DNA from 2 places in the Rhizobium phaseoli genome. Region 1 is predicted to be linked to the other one. Evidence: riboswitches for the same ligand, from Rfam matches in the RefSeq annotation. Region 1 holds a riboswitch; the other holds the start of a gene.
The links. Region 1 has a riboswitch for S-adenosylmethionine ahead of AMC88_RS02800 (O-succinylhomoserine sulfhydrylase). Riboswitches for the same ligand answer to the same signal wherever they lie in the genome.

Region 1 (10,849 bases):
CCTTCGAAGAGCATCGCGGGTCGATCAAGGGCAAGACCATCGCCTGGACCGGCGACGGCAACAATGTGCTGCATTCGCTGGTCGAAGGTGCCGCGCGGTTCGGCTATCGCATGAACATGGCCGTACCCCTTGGTTCGGAGCCCAAGGATCACTATCTGAACTGGGCCCGCAATGAGGGCGCCGAAATCATGCTCTGCCATGATGCCGACCGTGCGGTCGAAGGCGTCGATTGCGTGGTGACCGATACCTGGGTCTCCATGAATCAGGAACATCGGGCCCGGGGTCACAACGTCTTTCAGCCTTATCAGGTCAATGCGGCCTTGATGGCCAAGGCCGGCAGCGATGCATTGTTCATGCATTGCCTGCCCGCCCATCGCGGTGAGGAAGTGACGGATGAGGTGATCGACGGCCCGCAATCCGTGGTCTTCGATGAAGCGGAAAACCGCCTTCATGCGCAGAAGTCGATTCTAGCTTGGTGCCTGGGCGCGATCTGAACCATAATCGGACGCCGCTCGCGAACAACGTGCGGCCGCGCGAGCGAAGGGCACCCTGACCCTTCGCTCTGAAAACTAGGAGTAAAGCCATGGCAGAAGCTGCAGCCGCCCTCGGCCAGTTCGATTTCGCCGGCGATGACCATGTCGTCCCTTTCCAGGTGGAGGGTCTGGATGTGCGCGGTCGCGCCGTCCAGCTCGGCCCGATGCTCGATGCGATCCTCGAGCGCCATCATTATCCCACCCCCGTCGCGCGGCTGCTGGCCGAAGTCGTCGTGCTGACGGTGCTGCTCGGCACCTCGCTGAAATTCGACGGCAAGTTCACGGTGCAGACCAAGGGCGATGGCCCGGTCGATCTTCTCGTCGCCGATTTCTCGACGCCGGAAAATGTCCGCGCCTATGCCCGCTTCGATCAGGCGCTGCTTGCCAAGGCGGTGGAAGCCGGCGAAACCGAGCCGGAGCAGCTGCTCGGCAAGGGGGTGCTCGCCTTCACCATCGACCAGGGCAAGTTCGCGCAGCCCTATCAGGGCATCGTCGCGCTCGACGGCACCTCGCTCGAGGAGATTGCCGGTGTCTATTTCCGCCAGTCGGAACAGATCCCGACGCGCGTCCGCCTGGCCGCGGCCGAGCTCTTCGATCGCGACGATGCCGGCAAGCCGCGCCATCGCTGGCGGGCCGGCGGCCTCGTCGCCCAGTTCCTGCCGGAAGCACCCGAGCGCATGCGCCACCCGGATCTCCACGGCGGCGACGGCGATAACGGCGACCGCCCGCATGGCGAGGACGACGCCTGGGTCGAAGCCCGCTCGCTGGTCGAGACCATCGACGCCGATGAGTTGACCGACCCGCTTGTCGGCACCGAACGGCTGTTGTTCCGACTGTTCCACGAGCGCGGCGTGCGCGTCTACGAACCGCGCGCCGTCTTCGACCGCTGCAGCTGCTCGCGCGACAAGATCAAGGGCGTGCTGAAGGGCTTTTCGGCCGAAGAGATCGAGGAAAGCCAGGAAAACGGCGAAATCGCAGTCACCTGCGAATTCTGCTCGACCACCTACCGCTTCGAGCCGACCGAGCTTCAGCCGGCCGAGTAGGCTCGGTTGAGCACGCACACAACAAATACAAAAGATTAGCGATGATGCAGCACGGTGACTCGACTTTTGGTAGTCACTGTGCACCATTTATCCAACTGGTTCGGGGATGGGACTTCATGCGTATCTTTTATTTCGTCGTCGCATTCATGGCTGCGATGCCACAAATTGGCTTGGCTGATGATAAGGCAATCCAATGGAAAGAGGTCGGGGGCTGGACCGTGGCTGTCGACCCGACTTTAGACGATGGCTGTTTTGTTCTGACCTCCTTTGATGACGACACCATTTTTCGCCTTGGCTTCAATTTCCGAAAAAAGGACAAACCTCTGTACATTCTGCTCGGAAATCCGAACTGGAAATCCTTGGAGAAAGGTAAGCATTATCCCATCGAACTCTCGTTAGACCAAACTCAATGGACGGCTGATGCGAGAGGTCTGGATCTCGACGGCCTCAAATCATTGTGGATCGATACCGACGATACCGACTTGATTGAGGAGTTCTCTGGTAAACTGAGTTTCCGCGCCCGCTTTAACGGAAAAGAGATTGTTGCCCTCGGTCTGAAAGATTCCGAGAGGGCAGCGGATGAGTTGCTCGCCTGCCAAAAGGCGGTAAACGATGCGGTCATGAAACAGCCGGCGCCGCCACAATCAAAAGATCCGTTCGAAGCAAAGCCAGGCACTCAGGCCTCGGATCCTTTTGACCTTTAGTAGATTGATGATTGGGCCAGCCCGAGGATCCACGACCGCGGGCGTCCATGTTGGTGCTGACTGGAAGTCCGCGACCGGCCGCATCCACGGGCAGTGCTTGCCGCATGGGTCCTCGGGCTTGACCCGAGGACCCATGCGGCAAGCACTGCCTTCATGTTCGAACTGACAAAGCAACCCGTCAGTTCAGCACGCGCAGCAGCCCCGGTGAATCCAGCGAGAAGGCGGGGATGTCGACGTCGAACAGCTCGCCTTCGTCCGTTTCCATCTGGTAATGGCCGAACATCAGCCCGGAGGGCGTGTCGAGCGGGCAGCCGGAGGAATATTCATAGGTGTCGCCGGGGCTGAGCCGCGGCTGTTCGCCGACGACGCCGGGACCGGTCACCTCGTCCACCACGCCGTTCTGGTCGGTGATGTTCCAGTAGCGATTGACAAGGCGAACGGCGACGCCGGAATTGTTGCTGATGACAATCCGGTAACCCCAGACGTAGCGATCGTCTTCCGGATCGGATTGCTCCTCCAGATAGAATGGTTCGACGACGACTTCGATATCTCTTGTGAGGGCGCGATACATGCCTTGCACCTTAGTCAAGATATGTTACCCGTATCTTATAAGAAGGCCCTATCCGTCAAGAAACGGAACGCGATGAAACAGCCGTGATCGCATGGTTTTTGATCGTTAAGCCTAATTGTCAGTATTAATTTTACTTGGGCAGCGCCGGCGCGCCGATCCCGCGGCCGGGACGGCCGAACCCGGAGGCCCGGCCGCCAATGCTGTCGATCAGGCCGAAACCTTGGCAAGCGCCTTGGCGAAATCCTCGATCAGGTCGTCGGTATCCTCGATGCCGGCCGAGAGCCGGACGGTGCCCGGCGAGATGCCGAGTTCGGCGCGCGCCTCTTCCGACAGGTTCTTGTGGGTCGTCGTCGCCGGATGGGTGATCAGGCTCTTGCTGTCGCCGAGATTGTTGGAGATCCTGACGATATCCAGCGCATTCTGCAGCGCGAAGGCCGCCTCCTTGCCGCCCTTCAGCTCGAAGGCGACAAGCGTCGAGCCGCCCTTCATCTGCTTGGCGATGATGTCGGCCTGCGGATGGTCCGCGCGGCCGGGATAGATCACCTTGGCGACCTTGTTCTGCTCGGCCAGGAAATCGGCGATCTTCGCGGCATTCTGGGTCTGCTGCTTCACACGCAGCGGCAGCGTCTCGATGCCCTTCAGCAGCGTCCAGGCGTTGAACGGCGACATGGCCGGGCCGGTATGGCGGAAATAGTCGTGCAGGTTCTCGTCGATCCAGGCCTTGTCGGCCAGCACGACGCCGCCGAGGCAGCGGCCCTGGCCATCAATATGCTTGGTGGCGGAATAGACGACGATATGGGCGCCGAGTTCGAGCGGTTTCTGGAAGAGCGGTGTCGCAAAGACGTTGTCGACCACGACCTTGGCGCCGACCTGGTTGGCGAGCCTGGCCACCCCTGATATATCGACGACCTCGAGCGTCGGGTTGGTCGGGCTTTCCAGGAAGAACACTTTGGTGTTCGGCCGGATTGCCTCTTCCCAGTTCTTGAGATCGCGGCCGTCGACCAGCGTGCATTCGATGCCGTATTTCGGCGCCAGTGTTTCCACCACCCAGCGGCAGGAGCCGAAGAGGGCGCGCGCGGCGACGATATGGTCGCCCGCCTTGACCTGGCAGAGGATCGCCGCGCTGACGGCGGCCATGCCGGAAGCGGTGGCGCGGGCGTCTTCGGCGCCTTCGAGCATGCACATGCGCTTTTCGAACATGTCGTTGGTCGGGCTGCCGTAGCGGGCGTAGATGTAGCCGTCCGTCTCGCCCTTGAAGCGGGCTTCGGCCGCTTCCGACGTGTCATAGACGAAGCCCTGCGTGAGATAGATTGCCTCGGACGTTTCGCCATATTGCGAACGCAGCGTGCCGCCATGGACGAGTTGGGTTGCCGGGCGCCAGGTCTTGCTCATGCCATCACCTTCACATAACAAAAAAACCGGCCGCAAAAGCAGACCGGTTCACAACCCGGTCTTTTTAGCCACTTGTTTAACGTGGCTGCAAGCCGACCGGCCAAATCACCACGGGATAATTCTGCAATACTGCTGTTAGCTGCTTGCGTCAATTCCCCGTATTTGGTTTTGTCGGCGCAAAAGATGGATGGGGCATGATGGCTCGCGATACTGGAATTCTGGCGGACCGCGCGATCTCCGCGCTGTTTGAAACGGGGCGTCTTAACTCCGAGCGGGAGCTGGATCGCGATCAGATCCAGCCGGCAAGCCTGGACCTGCGTTTAGGCAGCAAGGCTTTTCGCGTGCGCGCCTCCTTCATGCCCGGTCCCTCGCATCTTGTGTCGGACAAGCTCGATCGCCTCAGCCTGCATGTGATCGATCTGTCTCAGGGCGCGGTGCTCGAAACCGGCTGCGTCTACATCGTGCCGCTGATGGAGAGCCTGGCGCTGCCGGCCGACATGTCGGCCTCGGCCAATCCGAAGAGCTCGACCGGCAGGCTCGATATCTTCACCCGCGTGATCACCGATTACGCTCAGGAATTCGACAAGATCCCGCCGGGCTATTCCGGCCCGCTCTATCTCGAAATCAGCCCGCGCACCTTCCCGATTGTCGTGCGCCGCGGCTCGCGCCTGTCGCAGATCCGCTTTCGCGTCGGCCAATCCCTGCTCGGCGAGCCGGAACTGTTGAAGCTGCATGAAAGCGAGACGCTGGTCGCCAGCAAGCAGCCGAATGTTTCGGGCGGCGGCATCGCGCTGTCGATCGATCTCAGCGGCGACAAGGACGGCCTGATCGGCTACCGCGGCAAGCACCACACCGCCGTCGTCGATGTCGACGAGAAGGACCAGCACGACATCTTCGATTTCTGGGAGCCGCTCTATAGCCGCGGCCGCAACGAGCTGATCCTCGATCCTGACGAATTCTATATCCTCGTCTCGCGCGAGGCCGTGCATGTGCCGCCGGATTATGCCGCCGAGATGACCCCCTTCGATCCGCTGGTCGGCGAATTCCGCGTCCACTACGCCGGCTTCTTCGATCCCGGCTTCGGCCATGCGCCTGCCGGCGGCCGCGGCAGCCGCGCCGTGCTCGAAGTGCGCAGCCACGAAGTGCCCTTCATCCTCGAAGACGGCCAGATCGTCGGCCGCCTCGTCTACGAACACATGCAGGAAAAGCCGGCGAGCCTCTACGGCTCCGGCCTCGGCTCCAACTACCAGGCCCAGGGCCTCAAACTCTCGAAACACTTCCGCATCTGACGGGTTGCGCTCAGCCGACTTGACAGCGGCCCCCATCTGTTGGAAATCTCAGTGCATCGCGGGTGTAGCTCAATGGTAGAGCAGCAGCTTCCCAAGCTGAATACGAGGGTTCGATTCCCTTCACCCGCTCCAGCCATCCTTCGGGCAACGTCCTACTAATCCCCAAAGAACCGGATCGGCTTGTATCGCCGATGCGCGATGATCAGGCTTCGGTCGGGCTGGATGATGTAGGTTTCTTCCACCTGCTGGCCGTACTGGTCAATGAAATCATGCGGGAAGCTGGAGCCGGGTGGCGATTTGGTGAGCTTGCTGCGCGGCTGGCCGTTATAGGTGATGCTGCCCGGGATCGGCTCGAGGCCGGGGCCGCCATAGTAGGAAACGCTGTTGCACCCGGCAAGAATGAGGGTGCCGATGAGGCCGAGGAGTGCGGGTTTCATGTCCATCCCTTCCGATGCGCCGAAGCGGTGATCTTACTCCTGATTGCATCGTGCTCGCCAGTTGAAACGCAGTCTCTACCTTCACGCCTTCGCGAAGCATCGCCTGGAGCGTCGTGACCGCTTCAGCCTTTCCATTGCCGAAACCGGCGCCGTCTGCTAGATCGGCATCGTCGAAAAAGGCAGGATCGGTTGAGGTAAGCCCGATCCCTTCCGTCTAAGCGTCAAAGCGCTCTGACGAAGCTCTGCTCCGTGCCCCAGGGCACGAGAACCCGCGACGAGATCCGCATGGAAATGCGGGATCCCGGCGGCGTGCGGAGACGGCAAAAGGCAGTTCCGGGATTTTTTTGAACGGAGACTGTCAATGCGCCTGAACCATCTCGATTTTCACGTCCCCGATATTGCCGAGACGGCGGATTTCTTCATCCGTCATTTCGGCCTAAAGCTGAAGGATATGCGCGGTAACAACGGCCTGGCGATCCTGGAGGACGCTGTCGGCCTCGAAATCGTCCTCAGCCACGCCATCGCCAAGTTCGGCACCGCCGACCAGGTGGAGATAGGCCGCCAGACCTATCATATCGGCTTCATTCTGCCGGAAAGGGGTGATGTCGATACTGTCCATGCCGGACTTGTTGCCGCTGGTGCCGTGCTCTCCGGTCCGCCGGCCGCTATGCGCGGCGGCTGGCTGTTCTATTGCACGGCGCCGGGGAATATTCTCGTCGAGGTGGGCTGGCGGCCGGGTTAGAGTGAGCGGGAGCCGGTAAACGCGGCTAAGAGGGACATACCGCGACCTCTCGATTCCCTCTTCTCCCCTCGAGGAGAAGAGAATTTGCGGCAACCTCTCTGTTCCTCGCCCCTCGCAGGGCGCGTCTTCTCGTGCCTCGTGCCGACGGTCTGATGCTCAGAACTCCGTCCAGTCCGCCTCCTGGCTCTTTGAGGGCGTGCTGCCGCCGCCGAAGGCGTTGGCGAGGGTCTGGCCGAGGGCGCGGGCCGGTGAGGCGGTCGGACGGGCCGTGCCTTCCCGGGCGACGCGGATTGCCGGGGCCTTGGCCACCGGGCGCGCGGGCGCGCGCGGTGCTGCGGCCGGCGGCCGGGTAGAGGCGATCGGGGCGGCGGCGGCGAAGCTGCCGGTGCCGGTCAGCCGGAATTGGCCGAGCAGATTGTTGAGCGCTGTCGCCTCCGTGGCCAGGCAGTGGCTGGCGGCGGTCGACTGCTCGACCATCGCCGCGTTCTGCTGCGTGCCCTGGTCCATGGTGTTGACGGCGGTGTTGATCTCCTGCAGCCCGATCGACTGTTCGCGCGAGGCTTCGGCGATCGCGTGGACGTGCTGGTTGATTTCCTGCACTTCGCTAACGATCGCATCGAGCGCCTTGCCGGTGTCGCCGACCAGAGTGACGCCGGTCTGCACGTGCGTGCCGGAATTGGTGATCAGGTCCTTGATTTCCTTGGCAGCCCTGGCCGAACGCTGGGCGAGCTCGCGCACCTCCTGCGCCACAACAGCAAAGCCCTTGCCCGCTTCGCCGGCGCGCGCCGCCTCGACGCCGGCATTCAGCGCCAGCAGATTGGTCTGGAAAGCGATGTCGTCGATGACGCCGATGATGTTGCCGATCTCGACCGAGGACTGTTCGATCTGCCGCATCGCGGAGACGGCCTTGCGGACGATCTCGCCGGATTTTTCGGCACCGAGGCGCGTGCGGGTGACGAGCTGGCTCGCCTCCTCGGCGCGTTTGGCGGCGTCGCGCACCGTCGTGGTGATCTCTTCGAGCGCCGCTGCGGTTTCTTCGACAGAGGCCGACTGCTGTTCCGTCCGCCGGGAAAGCTCGTCCGCGGACGAACGGATCTCGTTGGCGCCGGCGCCGATCGCCCGCGCATTGGCGCCGACCGCCTGCAGGGTCTCGTTGAGCTTTTCGACCGAGTGGTTGAAATCCTGGCGCAACGCGTCGAGATGGGCGACGAAAGGCTCGTCGAGCTGCGCGGCGAGATCGCCGGCGGCAAGGCGGCGCAGGCCGTCGCCGAGGGCTGTGACGGCGCGGTCGAGTTCGGATGCCTCGCGGGTCCTCTGCGCCTCGCGTTCGCGGCGCTCGCCGTCGCTGACGCTGCGGTCTGCCTCGGCGCGGGCCTCGATCTGACGGCGCTCGATGGCGTTGTCGCGGAAGATTGAAACGGCCTTGGCCATCTGACCGATTTCATCGCCGCGGTCGAGGCCGCCGATCTCGCTGTCAGTGTCGCCCTCGGCAAGGCGCGTCATGCGCAGCCTGAGTCTCGCCATCGGGCCTGCAATGCCCGACTGTGCGACGGCAATGCTGATGCCGATCGCGGCGAGAACGGCAATGCCGATCAGGAGGAAGCAGAAGCTGATCCGGCCGTTGACGGAAGCCGACAGCGCGTCGCCGCCGTCATTGAGCAGCGCCATCATCGCATCATTGTTGGCGATCATCTTCGGCGTCAGTGCATTGAGCTTGGCATTCATCAGGGCGACATTGGCGAGCGCGCCGGCGCTGTCCTTGGCCTTGCTCTGTTCGATGATCTTGTTCGCCAGGGCTTCGATGTCATCGATGCCTGCCTGAATTTCGTCGATCGCCGCCTTGCGGCTCGGCACCAGCGCCAGCGCCTGCTTCAGCCGGTCGCGCGCCTGCGGCAGCTTGCTCGGCGTGGCGAGCGCCGTCTCGAAAGCCGGCGTATCGGGCTTCATGTCGGCGAGCAGCGTGACCTGCAGCACCGAGGCCACCACCGAGGCGCTCGCGCGTGCGCTCTGCATCGAGGCCAGCGCCTCATGATCGATGAAGGCGCTGTAGGCGGTGTCCGCACGGCGAAAATCGGCGATGATATAGATCAGCCCGGCCATCGTGATCAGCCCCATGAGCGCCACGACCGACAGGATTTTCGTGCGGATTTTCAGATGCTTCAGCATGGAAACGTTACCCGATTGGCCGGGCGTGCCGCACCGGCGCTGTGAAATCAATTGTTACAAACAGAGCGCTGACGCGTGCATCATGCGATCGGCCGGCGGGGTCCGATGACGTCGGCACAAATAAAAGGGCACTATTCTTTAATTCCGCCCTAATGCCGGTGTGGAGAACGCCCATAATTTTGAGGGAGGAGTTTTACGCCGGAACCCCAGAGAGCCTCTCCTCAGGTGCCCTGTAAGTGCCTCAGAGGGGAGGCGGGTGTGCCGGCGTTGGGTGCATGCAAGGAGCAGCGTTGCGGCGCGTCCTTCGAGGCTCCGGCCTCCGGCCTACGCACCTCAGGATGAGGAGCCTTGGAGATTGCCGCGCTGAGAATGATGCGCAGCGGAGGCTGCCACGCCTTCTCCGACCTCATCCTGAGGTGCCCCGCAGGGGCCTCGAAGGGCGAGGTCGGCCACTGGCAATTGTTGGGCGCAAGAAGCAGGATTGGAGCGCCAAAGACCGGAGCCTCGAAGGACGGGGCGGGCGTTCCGGCGTCGGATACACGCATATTCCCCGCCAGCCATGACTCTGATAGATCTCGCCGAAGCGGCAACGTTTCGCGCTGAACCGAGACTGGATGACAATAATGCAATCCAAACTGGCCTCCCTCACCCTGAAGGGATTTCTCGCGTTCGGGCTGTTGCTCTTTTCAAGCCTTGCCGCCTCCGCCCAGCAGGCAGCACCCTCGCTGCCGCTGCTCTTCGATGCGCGTGAACGTCTTGCGCGGCCCGATCTCTCGTCGCTGGTGCGCCTGCGCTTCCTGACATCAGTCGATTTCCCGCCGTTCAATTTCACCGATCAGAACGGCAAGCTTTCCGGTTTCAACGTCGATCTCGCCCGCGAAATCTGCGGCGAGTTGGAAATATCCGACAAGTGCCAGATCCAGGCGATCCCCTTTGCCGATCTCAAGGATGCGCTTGCTGCCTCGCAGGGCGATGCCGTCATCGCCGGCCTTGCGGTGACGCCGGAGCTGCGCCGGCGGTTCGTCTTCTCCCGGCCCTATCTGATGCTGCCGGCGCGCTTCGTGCGCAATCTTGCCGCACCCGTCGAGGGCAAGACGGCGGCCGCCCTTGCCGGGCGCCCGGTCGGTGTCGTCAAGGGAACGGTGCACGAGGCGATGCTGGCCGCCTTTTTTCCGGCGCTGAAGGCCGAGCCCTTCGACACGAAGGAGGCCCTCCTTGCGGCGCTGAAGGAACGCAAGGTCGACGCCGCCTTTGCCGATGCGCTGCAGCTTTCCTTCTGGGTCTCTTCGCCGGCCTCGGACAAATGCTGCGCGCTGTTTGACGGCCCCTATCTGTCCGAACATTTCCTCGGCGAGGGCATGACCATCATGCTGCGGCAGAAGGACAGCGTGCTGACCTCAGCCATCGACCACGCGCTTGCCGCGCTGTCGCGCAGCGGCCGTCTGCAGGAACTCTATCTGCGCTATTTCCCCTACGGGCTTTACTGAGCCCCAATGCATGTCGCCCGGAAGTGTGCAGCGGTTCCGGGATAACGACATGCATAAGAACAAAGAGCTTTACTGATCAGCCCTTGCGGAAACGGGCAATGGCGCTGCGCTCGATCGCCGCGCAGGTGAGCTTGTCGAGGCCGAGCCGGTCGCGCAGCAGGCTAAGCAGCCTGAGTTCCTCGGCCTTCACGGAAAGATCGGCGGAAGCCACCTCGACGGCCAGCGCATAGGCCGTGTCGTAGAGTTTTGCCGGCAGCGTGTCGCGCACGGTTTCGAGAACGACGTCGAGGCCCTCGGGCCCGGCGAGCAGCGAAGCGCAGTCGCGCGCCACCGAAATCAGCGTGTCCTCGTCGAAATCCCGGAACACCGGCAGGAAGCCGATCAGCTGGCCGATCCTTTCCATCTCCCTGTCGTTCATGGTGCTGTCGACGGCAGACGCCATCACCATCACGTAGATCAGGGCATCATGGGCGGAAAGCGGCTTG
Region 2 (10,849 bases), 690 kb from region 1:
GGCGGCACGTCGAAGCGGATGCCGAGACCGCCATGCAGGAAGGTCTGGCCGCGCACATAGCCTTCCTCCGGGCTGTCGCCGTAGAGCAGACCGTCTATGCCGTCGAGATAGTAATCGCGGCCCTTGTCGCCGACCGAACCTTCCTGGCCGAAGGCCCGCGCATGGGTGCGGGCGAGATCGATGCGCTGGGCGGAATTCGGGTGGCTCGAAAGGAAGTCGAGGCTCTGGTCGGCTTCCGGATCGACCGACATGAAGCGGCTGTACGCCGCCATGGAATCGAGGAAGCGGGCGGCGGCATAGGGATCGTAACCTGCTTCGCCGAGCATGCGCACGCCGATGACATCAGCCTGCAGCTCCTGCTGGCGGGAGAAGGCGGCGAGCCGCAGCTTGCCGCGGGCCAGAGCCTGTTTGCCGGCGATATCGCTGGAGAGCACTTCGGCGACGACGCGGCTGGCGATGACTTCCGCCTCTTCGCGCTTCTGCCGCTCGATGCCGTGGTTCGCCGTCACGTGGCCCATTTCGTGCGACAGCACGGCGGCGACCTCCGAGGCGTCGTTGGCAAGGGCGAGCAGGCCGCGGGTGACGTAGAGGTAACCGCCCGGCAGCGCAAAGGCGTTGATGGCGGGCGAGTTCAGAATGGTGATGCGGTAGGACTGGCTCGGATTTTCCGACACCGCCGTCAGCGCGCCGGCGATGCGGGCGACGAGACGCTCGGTCTTGGCATCCTTGTATTCACCGCCGTAGCTTGCCACGATGCGTGGATGTTCGCGGGCGCCCATCGCCGCACGCGGGTCGTTCTTCTGCACCTCGTCGACGATCTGCGGATTGGAAGACGGCGAGATGCTCGGCTGATAGGATTGTTCGATCAGCGATTGACATCCGTTCAGCGCCATTGCGATGGCTGAAAGCAGCATGAGGCGACGCGCGAAACGGCGCGGCGCGGAGATGGCATCACTGGAAAGCGCGGGCGATTTCCACGTCGTCAAGCTGTCCAGTCTGGTTCTCCGCATCATGTCGCTGCTTTGCCGGTTTGCCGCAGATCGGGACCGGCCTTGGCAAGGGGAACTTAACAGGTGCGCACCCCTGATCTCGCGCTGCACACTAGGCCGATACAAGTCGTTGCTGTAGCTGATTTTCGCATCGGTTGCATAGCGAGACTCTGTTTAAATGTGGCGCCGTTGCATTTTGGCAATGCTCAGTCGTTGAGGCCTCCCTTCGCTCGGATGAAATTATGGCGAAAGTTCCGTCACGCGGCGCAGATTTGCCGGCGGCGCGGAAAAAGAACGGAGTGATTGAGGCAATCCCTGCAGAAGCAGCAACAACAGGCGAAAAAAGCGACTGCTGATCGTATTTCTGTGCAGGGAGCGCCTGATGCGACGCATTCCAATTTTATGATCAGGTTATTCCGCCGCTTCCGCCGTTGCTTGCAGTTGCTTCGCCTCGCCGGCGCGCGGCAGTTGTACCGGCTTCAGCATCACGGCGGCGGCAAGGCCGATCAGGGCAATGGCGCAGGAGGTCATGAACAGCGACGAGAAGGCGGCGGCGTAGATATCCGCGACGGCCTGGCGGCTGGCTTCGGGAAGGGTGGCCATCATCTTCGGCGTCAGCTGTTCGATATCGGCAACGCCGGCAATGGGAACACCGGACTTGCCGAGACCGGAAGCGATGATGGCGCCGTAAATGGAGATGGCGATCGAGGCGCCGCCCATGCGCGAGAGCGTCACCGAACCGGTCGCGGCGCCGACGTCGCGGGCCGGTGCGGCATTCTGCACGCCGATAACGGGAACTTGCTGGGCAAGGCCGATGCCGATTCCGTGCAGCAGCATGATCGCGCCGATGAAGGCAATCGGCGTTCCGGCCTGGACCTGCGACATAAGCGCGAAGGCGACGGCGCTGCAGGTGAGGCTTGCGATGGCGAAGGGTTTGTAGCGTCCTGTCCTGGAGATGATGCGGCCTGCCGACAGCGATCCGCAGACGAGACCGCCTGTGAGGAGGATGAAGAAAAGGCCGGCGGCGGATGGCGAAAGACCCGTCGTCGTCTGCAGGAAGAGGGCGAAGTAATTGACCATGCCGATGGCAATTGCGCCGCCCATGATCGACATGATCAGGAGAAGGCTGAAGGTCGAATTGCGGAAGAGCTGCAGCGGCACGATCGGCTCGGGTGCGCGGCGTTCGATGAAAACCCAGGCGACGGCGCAAACCACGCCGAAGGCGACGACGCCGATACTCTCAGGCGAAATCAATGCGCCGAACAATTCGCTGCTATCGGTGGCAAGCACGACGCTCGTCGTCGTCAGCGCAAGCAGCAGCGCGCCGGCATAATCGATCTTGGGGCGGCGATGCGGTTTGCGGTACGGCAGCATGAAGGCCAGGCCCGTCAGCGCGATGAAGCCGATCGGCACGTTGACGAGGAAGATCGAACGCCAGCCGAAGAGGTCGCTCATCGTGCCGCCGAGCACCGGACCTATCGCGCCCGACGCCATCAGCACGAGGCTGGAATAGCTTTGATAGCGCGCCCGCTCGCGTGGCTCGAACAGATCGGCGTTGACGGCAAAGATCGACACCATGATGCCGCCGCCGCCAAGGCCCTGCAGCACGCGGGCGGCAATCAGCGTATCCATCGAGACGGCGAGGCCGCAGACCGCAGAGCCGACGGTGAAGATTGCGATCGCCGTCATCATCACATATTTGCGGCCGAACAGATCGCCGAGCTTGCCATAGAGCGGCATGACGGCGCTGAGCGCCAGAAGATAGGCCGAACCGATCCAGCCGAACCGTTCGAGATGGCCGAATTCACCGACAATGGTCGGCAGCGCCGTGGAGACGATCTGATTATCAAGAGTCGCCATGAACATGGCGGTCATCAGAAAGAAGAAGAGGATTAGCCGGCGACGAGGATCCGTCACGAGCGGCGCAGGCGCGAGTTGCATGTCCATGAGGTGGATTTCCGGGTTCGTGCAAATTTATGTGCTTTCAGCATGCAATTGTCAATGGCACATGAATGACATCGGCATATTCAATTTTCGCGATGGCTCTGTTATGATTCCGTGATGAATGAAACTCTGACCAAGATCCTGTCCACCAGCCCGACCGATCCGGACGTGAATCTGCCTCGCATTGGCCGGAGCATGGCGCGCATGCGTTTGATGACCGGGCGGCGGCTGATCGGCCGGTTAGCAATCCAGAGTGCGGCGCCGGGTCTTGAACTTTCTCATCTCGACGTGCTGGATGCCGTGCGGCGGGCCGAGCCTGCCGGCGAGGTGACTGTCGGCACGATCGCCGAGATGCTGCGCATCGATCCGTCACGCGCCAGCCGAGTCGTGGCCGAAATGGTCGGGCGCAACGTGCTGCGCCGCGAGGCCTCGCAGGCCGATGCGCGGCGGATCGTCGTCGTCATCACCGACGCCGGCCAAGCCTTGCTTGCCGAGATCCACGCGCAGAAACTCGCAATTATCTCGGAGATCGTCTCCGACTGGCCAGGTGAGGATATCGAGCGTTTCGCGACCCTGTTCGAACGGTTCATCGGTGGCTACGAAGCAATCTTCCTGTCTCGCGACAAAGATACGCCCGGTTGAGGCGAAGGCCGCCGATCCGCCGGCGCGCCCCTTCCCCTCGCCCCCCCGTTTGCGCTAAGGGCAATGCCCATGAGCCAATCCACCTTCACCATTCTGCTCGGCGGCGAACTCAGCCTGACGGAGCGCCTGCGCCAGGCGGTCGGCGGCAGCCGCTTCATTGCAGCCGATGGCGGCATGCGGCATGCGGCAGCGCTCGGCGTGACACCCGAGCTCTGGGTCGGCGATTTCGATTCGACGCCGGCCGATCTCGACGGGGCGTTTCCCAATGTGCCGAGACAGCCCTACCCGGCGGCAAAGGCGGCAACGGACGGCGAAATCGCCGTATCGGAAGCGATCGCCCGCGGCGCGCGGCGGCTGATCCTCGCCGGCGCGCTCGGCGGCGAACGCTCCGACCATGCCCTTCAGCATCTGCTGTCGGCCGTCGGCCTGGCGGAAGCGGGTTTCGATGTGCTGCTGACTTCGGGCAAAGAGGAAGCGGTGCCGCTGATATCAGGCACCATCGAGCTCGATCTTCCCAAAGGCAGCCTGTTTTCCGTGCCCGGATTCGGCCCGCTGGCCGGCCTTTCGATTGAGAATGCGCGTTATCCGCTCACAGATTTCCACCTGCCCTTCGGCTCGTCGCGCACCATTTCCAACGTGGCGGAAGGCAAGGTTCGTTTTTCGCTCAGCAGCGGCCGGGCGATCGTGCTTGCCCGGCCTTATGATCTTTCCGGAGTCTGATTTTTGGCACCTCCCATTCTGAAACTCGACGATATTTTCCTGAGCTTCGGCGGCGCGCCGCTTCTGGCGGGTGCTTCGCTGCAGGTCGAGCCCGGGGACAAGATCTGTCTCGTCGGCCGCAACGGCTCGGGAAAATCGACGCTGCTGAAGATTGCCGCCGGCTTGGTCGAAGCGCAGTCGGGCGAGGTCTTCCGCCATCCCTCGTCGACGGTGCGTTATCTCGAACAGGCGCCGGATTTTGCCGGCTTCAGCACTGTGCAGGCCTATGCGGAAGCCGGACTCGGACCGGGTGACGACCCCTATCGCGTCACCTATCTGCTGTCGCATCTCGGGCTGACCGGGGAGGAAGATCCGAACACTCTTTCCGGCGGCGAATCGCGCCGGGCCGCCCTCTCCCGCGTGCTGGCGCCCGAGCCCGATATTCTCCTGCTCGACGAGCCGACCAACCATCTCGATCTGCCGACGATCGAATGGCTGGAAGGTGAGTTGCAGAAGACGCGCAGCGCCCTGGTGCTGATCTCGCACGACCGGCGTTTCCTGGAAAAGGTTTCGACTGCAACCGTCTGGCTCGACCGCGGCACCTCGCGCCGGCTCGACAGGGGGTTTGCGCATTTCGAAGCCTGGCGCGACCAGGTTCTGGAGGCCGAGGAGCTGGAACAGCACAAGCTCGGAAAGGCGATCGAGCGCGAGGAGCATTGGCTGCGCTACGGCGTCACGGCGCGGCGCAAGCGCAACATGCGCCGCCTCGGTGAACTGCAGACGATGCGTTCGCAGTATCGCGGCCACAAGGGCCCTCAGGGCACGGTGCAGGCGTCGGTCTCCGACGCGCAGGAATCCGGCAAGCTGGTGATCGAGGCCGACAAGATCACCAAGAGTTTCGGCGAGCGCGCCATCGTCACGCCCTTCTCGATCCGCGTGCATCGCGGCGATTGCATTGGCTTGGTCGGCCCGAACGGCGCCGGCAAGACGACATTGTTGACAATGCTGACCGGACAACTTTCGCCGGATAGCGGCACGATAAAGCTGGGCACCAATCTGGAAATTGCGACACTCGACCAGAAGCGCGAGGATCTCGATCCGGAGGATACGCTTGCAAACTACCTGACGGACGGGCGTGGCGAAAACCTGATCGTCAACGGCGAGCAGCGGCACGTCACTGGCTACATGAAGGAGTTCCTGTTCCAGCCGGAACAGGCGCGGACGCCCATCAAGAGCCTCTCCGGCGGTGAGCGCGCCCGGCTGATGCTGGCCCGTATCCTGTCGCGCCCGGCCAACCTCCTGATCCTCGACGAGCCGACCAACGATCTCGATATCGAGACGCTCGACCTCTTGCAGGAAATCGTCGCCGGCTTCCCCGGCACCGTCATTCTCGTCAGCCACGACCGCGATTTCCTCGACCGCACCGTGACCTCGACGATCGCACCCGCCGTGCCGGATGCGCCAGACGGCCGCTGGATCGAATATGCCGGCGGCTATTCGGACATGCTTGCGCAACGCAAGGGCGCGCTCGAGGAGCGCAGGAAGGCCGAGAAGGCGGCGGAAAAGCCGAAGGTGCAGGAGACGGCGCCGGCCGCCGCAGGCGCGAAGGGCAAGCTCTCCTTCAAGCAGAAATTCGCACTGGAAAACCTGCCGAAGGAGATGGCCAAAGCCGAAGCCGAGATCGCCAAGCGCGAACAGGTGATGGCCGATCCCAATCTCTTCACGCGCGATCCGGCTGCCTTCAACCGGCTTGCGGCCGAGATGGAGAAGCTGCGTGCCGGCCTGACTGTCATGGAAGAGGAGTGGCTGGAGCTCGAAATGCTGCGGGAAGAGCTGGAGGGCTGAGTGTCACAGCTCAGCCACCCGCGTCATCCACGTAATCGGGAGTCCGGCGGCCAGAGGCTCTAAAGCGCCGGGGCGGGGACGGCGGCGGCGCCGACACTGGCGCTGGCGCCCGTCTCGACGACCTGCGGCGGCGGCTCTTCGGATTTTGACGGCAGCGCCTGCAGATGCAGCACCCGCGGCTGCAGCGCCTCGAGATAGGCTTCGGAGCGGCCGATATAGATCATGCCGGTTTCGGGCATGGAGGTCAGCAGCTTTGACATCGTTTCCTGCCACTCCGGCTCCATACCTTCCAGCACTTCGTCGAAGACGATCCAGCGCGGGCGCACGAGCAGCAGGCGGGCGAAGCCGATCGCCTTCTGTTCGTCGCTGTCGAGCAGCTTGTCCCAGCGGGCGCGGGTATCGAGCCTTGTGATCAGCGAATGCAGGCCGGCTTTTTCGAGCGCCGCCTCGACGGCTGATTTCTCGTAGGCATCGGCGCTTTCGGGGAAAGCCAACGCTTCGAGCAGCGTGCCGCCGGGAACATAGGCGATCTGCGGCACGAACAGTATGTCATCGACCGGCGGCAGACCCATCGTGCCGCTGCCGCATGGCCAGAGGCCGGCCATGGCCTGGAACAGCAGCTTGCGGTTGACGCTGTGATCGCCGTTGATCATGACTTTCTCGCCGGCCTTGATCACGACATCGGTTTCGCGCAGGCGGAAACCGCCGCATTCGTCGATGTCTTCGCCGATCTTGGCGTTGATCACCACATCCTTCAGCGTCAATGTGTCGGGTGCGGTGTTTTCGTAAGCGATGCTATCCTTTAGGTCGTAGTCCTCGTCCATGTCGAGCAACGCTTGGCGGAAATCGGTGACGCGCATCAGCGTGGCGCGCCATTCGGCGATCGGGCCGAAATTGGCGACATACCAGCGCAGCGCCGTGTTGACCTGGTTGAAGGCGCCAACCGACATCATCAGCTGGCCGAGGGTCAGGCCGCCGGAGAAATAGGCGGGTGCCGCGACGATGATCGGGATGACGATCACCAGCCAGCCGTAGCCGGCCGAAACCCAGGTGAGATTGGTATTGGCCATGGCGAGCCGCTTGACGACCCTCAGCACCGAGCTGATGTCGGTATTGATGCGCCGGCGCTCGTTCTCCTCGCCGCGCGCGACGGTGATCGCCGGCATGTTCTCATTGGCATGCATCAGCGTGAAACGAAGCTCGGCCTCCTTTGAGAAGCGGTCGGCATTGAGCTTGACCAGCTTGCGGCCGACGACCTGGCTCAGCACCGAGGCCGAGGCGGCATAGAAGATTGCGGCCCAGACCATGTAACCGGGAATGGAGAAACTGTGGCCGCTGATGTGGAAGATGAAGCCGCTCGACAGTTCCCAGAGCACGCCGATGAAGCTCACCAGAAGAATGGTCGATTGCAGCAGGCCAAGGACGAGCCCGGTCGTGCTTTCGGCGAGGTTGCGGGAATCCTCGTGCAGGCGCTGATCCGGGTTGACGCCGATCAGACCGCTGGAGGCGAGCCGCAGCGCCCGCTTGCGCTTCAGCCACTGGTCGACGAGATCGCGCGACAGGCCTTCGCGCATATAGAGCGCGGTCATCTGGTTCAGCCAGGCCTGCAGCACGTTGAGCAACAGCAGCGTACCGGCGATCATGGCGAAGATTTCGAGCTGATGGAAGAATTCGCCGAGGTCGCGGCGCTCGAGCGAATCGTAGAAGGGGGCGTTCCATTCGTTGAGAATGACCTGACCATAGGCCGTCAGCAGGATGACGAGGATCAGCACGGTCGCCAGAAACAGCACCTTGCCGCGCACTTGAGAATTCCAGAATGCGGAGAACATCACCCCGAGGCGATAAGTCAGGCTGAAATCATACCCTACTCTATCCTGCCTCCGGGTCCCCGGCCTCCCCTTGGTCTTATCTGCCATCACGCTTTTCCAACACCGCCCATACTGTCATTATTAACATGGTGGCGTTACCGGTCTATCAACAGATTCTATCAGTCATTAAACTGTGATGAGGCTTGCCTGAGTCGCCGCTGCATGCATTCGGCAGTTGATTCGCGGCTCAACTGGGACTAATTAAGGCACTCCGTGGTGATTTGGCCGGCCGGCTTGCAGCCACGTTAAAAAAGTCGCTAAAGGGCCGCGTGCGGACCGGTAGCGATTTTTTGTCGCCGCCGGTTTTTTGTTTTTGATCGAGTGACCGCAATGCCCATCAAGATCCCCGATACGCTGCCCGCTTTCGAAACCCTGGTCCAGGAAGGTGTGCGGGTAATGACCGAGACGATGGCGATCCGACAGGATATCCGCCCGTTGCAGATCGGGCTGCTCAATCTGATGCCGAACAAGATTAAGACCGAACTGCAGATGGCGCGCCTGGTCGGCGCTTCGCCGCTGCAGGTGGAGCTGTCGCTGATCCGCATTGGCGGGCACAAGGCGAAGAACACCTCTGAAGATCACCTGCTCGCCTTCTATCAGACCTGGGAAGAGGTGAAACAGCGCAAATTCGACGGCTTCATCATCACCGGGGCGCCGATCGAGCTCCTGCCCTATGAGGACGTCACCTATTGGAAAGAGATGCAGGAAATTCTCGACTGGACGGAAACCAACGTCCATTCGACGATGAACGTCTGCTGGGGCGCGATGGCGGCGATCTATCATTTCCACGGCGTTCCGAAATACGAGCTGAAGGAAAAGGCCTTCGGCGTCTACCGCCACCGGAACCTGAAGCCTTCCTCCATCTATCTCAACGGCTTTTCCGATAATTTCGAGGTGCCGGTGTCGCGCTGGACGGAGGTGCGGCGCGCTGACATCGAGAAATCCGACAGCCTGGAAATTCTGATGGAATCGAGCGAGATGGGCGTCTGCCTCGTGCATGAGAAAAGGGGCCGGCGGCTCTACATGTTCAACCATGTCGAATATGATTCCACCTCGCTCTCGGACGAGTATTTCCGTGATGTCGACGCCGGCGTGCCGATCAAGATGCCGCACAATTACTTCCCGCACAACGATCCGGCGCTGGCGCCGCAGAACCGCTGGCGCAGCCACGCACATCTGCTGTTCGGCAACTGGATCAACGAAATCTACCAGACGACGCCCTACGACGTCGAAGAGATCGGCATGGATCTCTGAGCGTCACCCGTCGCACCCCAAGGCATTGCCGCGGCATCTCCGCCGCGGCATTTCTTTCTGTGCCGACCGGTTGCGGTTTGGAGCAAATGCGGGCAGGTTCCGGTCCTGGACCCCAAGGATAGAACGGAACGGATGTCATCATGTCGGACAAGTTGGAGCGGGAAGTTTTCGGGCAGACGAAGGAAGGCGAAACCGTCTATCGCGTCGTTATCAAGGGCGGCGGGCTGACGGCCAAGATCATCACCTGGGGTGCGGTCATCCAGGATCTGCGCCTTGAGGGACATGAGGCGCCGCTGCAGCTCGGCTTTGAGGATTTCGACAGCTACCCTCTCTATTCGGCCTATTTCGGCGCGACACCCGGCCGCTGCGCCAACCGTGTCGGCGGCGGCAAATTCACGCTCGACGGCAAGGATTATCAGCTCGAGCCGAACGAAAACGGCGTCACGCATCTGCATGGCGGCAGTGATAATATCGGCAAGCGCAACTGGACGATCGTCGAGCATGACGTTGACCGCCTGGTGATGAAGATCGTCGATCCCGATGGCCGCGCCGGCTATCCCGGCAATTGCACCATCCAGGCGACGTTCCGGGTGCACGGCAACGGTGAACTGTCGATCACCTACGAATCGACCAGCGACCAGCCGACGCTCGCCAATGTCTGCCAGCACGCCTATTTCAATCTCGACGGTCGCGAAGACGCGCTCGGCCACGACATCATGATCGCTGCCGACCACTATCTGCCGACCGACGAGAGGCAGGTGCCGACCGGCGAGATCCGTTCCGTCGCCGGCACGGAGTTCGATTTCCGCGAGATGGCGCCGATGAAGCGTTTCGCCGGCAGCGAACAGGCTTTGTACGACCATAATTTCTGCCTGTCGCCCGAGCGCACCGCCAAGCGCAGCGTCGCGCTCGCCCGCAGCCTCTATTCCGGTGTGTCGATGGAGGTGCGCAGCACCGAGCCGGGCGTGCAGTTCTATGCCGGTTTCAAGCTCAATACCGGGGCGCCCGGCCTCGGCGGACGCAAATACGGCCCCTTCGCCGGCTTTTGCCTGGAGACGCAGGTCTGGCCGGATGCCATCAATCACCAAGGTTTCCCGAATGCGGTGCTGCGCCCCGGCGAAGTGCTGCGCCAGGAGACGGATTATATCTTCACCAAGAGCTGACGTCTTTTCGGAGGCGCAGGGAGTCGACGCACAACTGTCAAATTTGAGCGCTATGAAACCTCTTCGGCCCGCCGGGGAGGTTTTTTCTTGGCCGCGCGCGATTTCGCCTTGCCGATTGGTCCTATATAGGTTCTATTGTGGATCTATGGATAGAACCAGTCTGATAGCGGAGCTGAGCAGCCGCGGCCTGCGGGACGAGGCGTTGACAGGCCCGCTCTATAAGCGGCTGGCGCAGGCGCTGACCGGTCTTATTCAGGAAGGCCTGCTAAAGCCCGGCGCGGCGCTGCCGGGAGAGCGTGATCTCGCCGAGGCCTTGAAGCTCGGCCGCGTGACCGTGCGCACCGCCTATCGTGATCTGATGGCGGCGGGCGTACTGGAATCGCGCCACGGAAGCGGTACTTTCGTATCGAGCAAGGTGGAACGCATGGAGCAGTCGCTCTGGCGG

Region 2: it holds a riboswitch for S-adenosylmethionine, as region 1 does, so the genes downstream of both, metA (homoserine O-acetyltransferase MetA) here and AMC88_RS02800 (O-succinylhomoserine sulfhydrylase) in region 1, are expected to answer to the same signal.

Annotation. Positions count from the first base shown of each region.
Region 1 covers NZ_CP013532.1:571,162-582,010, forward strand. Annotated here, with positions in the region: gene argF (ornithine carbamoyltransferase) at 1-494, shown strand, start outside; gene AMC88_RS02785 (Hsp33 family molecular chaperone) at 584-1,576, shown strand; gene AMC88_RS02790 (hypothetical protein) at 1,693-2,280, shown strand; gene apaG (Co2+/Mg2+ efflux protein ApaG) at 2,459-2,851, opposite strand; gene AMC88_RS02800 (O-succinylhomoserine sulfhydrylase) at 3,059-4,243, opposite strand; SAM riboswitch at 4,287-4,365, opposite strand; gene AMC88_RS02805 (2'-deoxycytidine 5'-triphosphate deaminase) at 4,438-5,532, shown strand; tRNA gene AMC88_RS02810 (tRNA-Gly) at 5,591-5,664, shown strand; gene AMC88_RS02815 (hypothetical protein) at 5,688-5,969, opposite strand; gene AMC88_RS02820 (VOC family protein) at 6,331-6,711, shown strand; gene AMC88_RS02825 (methyl-accepting chemotaxis protein) at 6,868-8,877, opposite strand; gene AMC88_RS02835 (transporter substrate-binding domain-containing protein) at 9,498-10,364, shown strand; gene AMC88_RS02840 (tellurite resistance TerB family protein) at 10,441-10,849, opposite strand, start outside.
Region 2 covers NZ_CP013532.1:4,410,906-4,421,754, forward strand. Annotated here, with positions in the region: gene AMC88_RS21175 (M48 family metalloprotease) at 1-1,013, opposite strand, end outside; gene AMC88_RS21180 (MDR family MFS transporter) at 1,401-2,936, opposite strand; gene AMC88_RS21185 (MarR family winged helix-turn-helix transcriptional regulator) at 3,051-3,575, shown strand; gene AMC88_RS21190 (thiamine diphosphokinase) at 3,639-4,295, shown strand; gene AMC88_RS21195 (ABC-F family ATP-binding cassette domain-containing protein) at 4,299-6,119, shown strand; gene AMC88_RS21200 (ABC transporter ATP-binding protein/permease) at 6,179-8,035, opposite strand; SAM riboswitch at 8,191-8,268, shown strand; gene metA (homoserine O-acetyltransferase MetA) at 8,318-9,241, shown strand; gene AMC88_RS21210 (aldose epimerase family protein) at 9,382-10,404, shown strand; gene AMC88_RS21215 (GntR family transcriptional regulator) at 10,550-10,849, shown strand, end outside.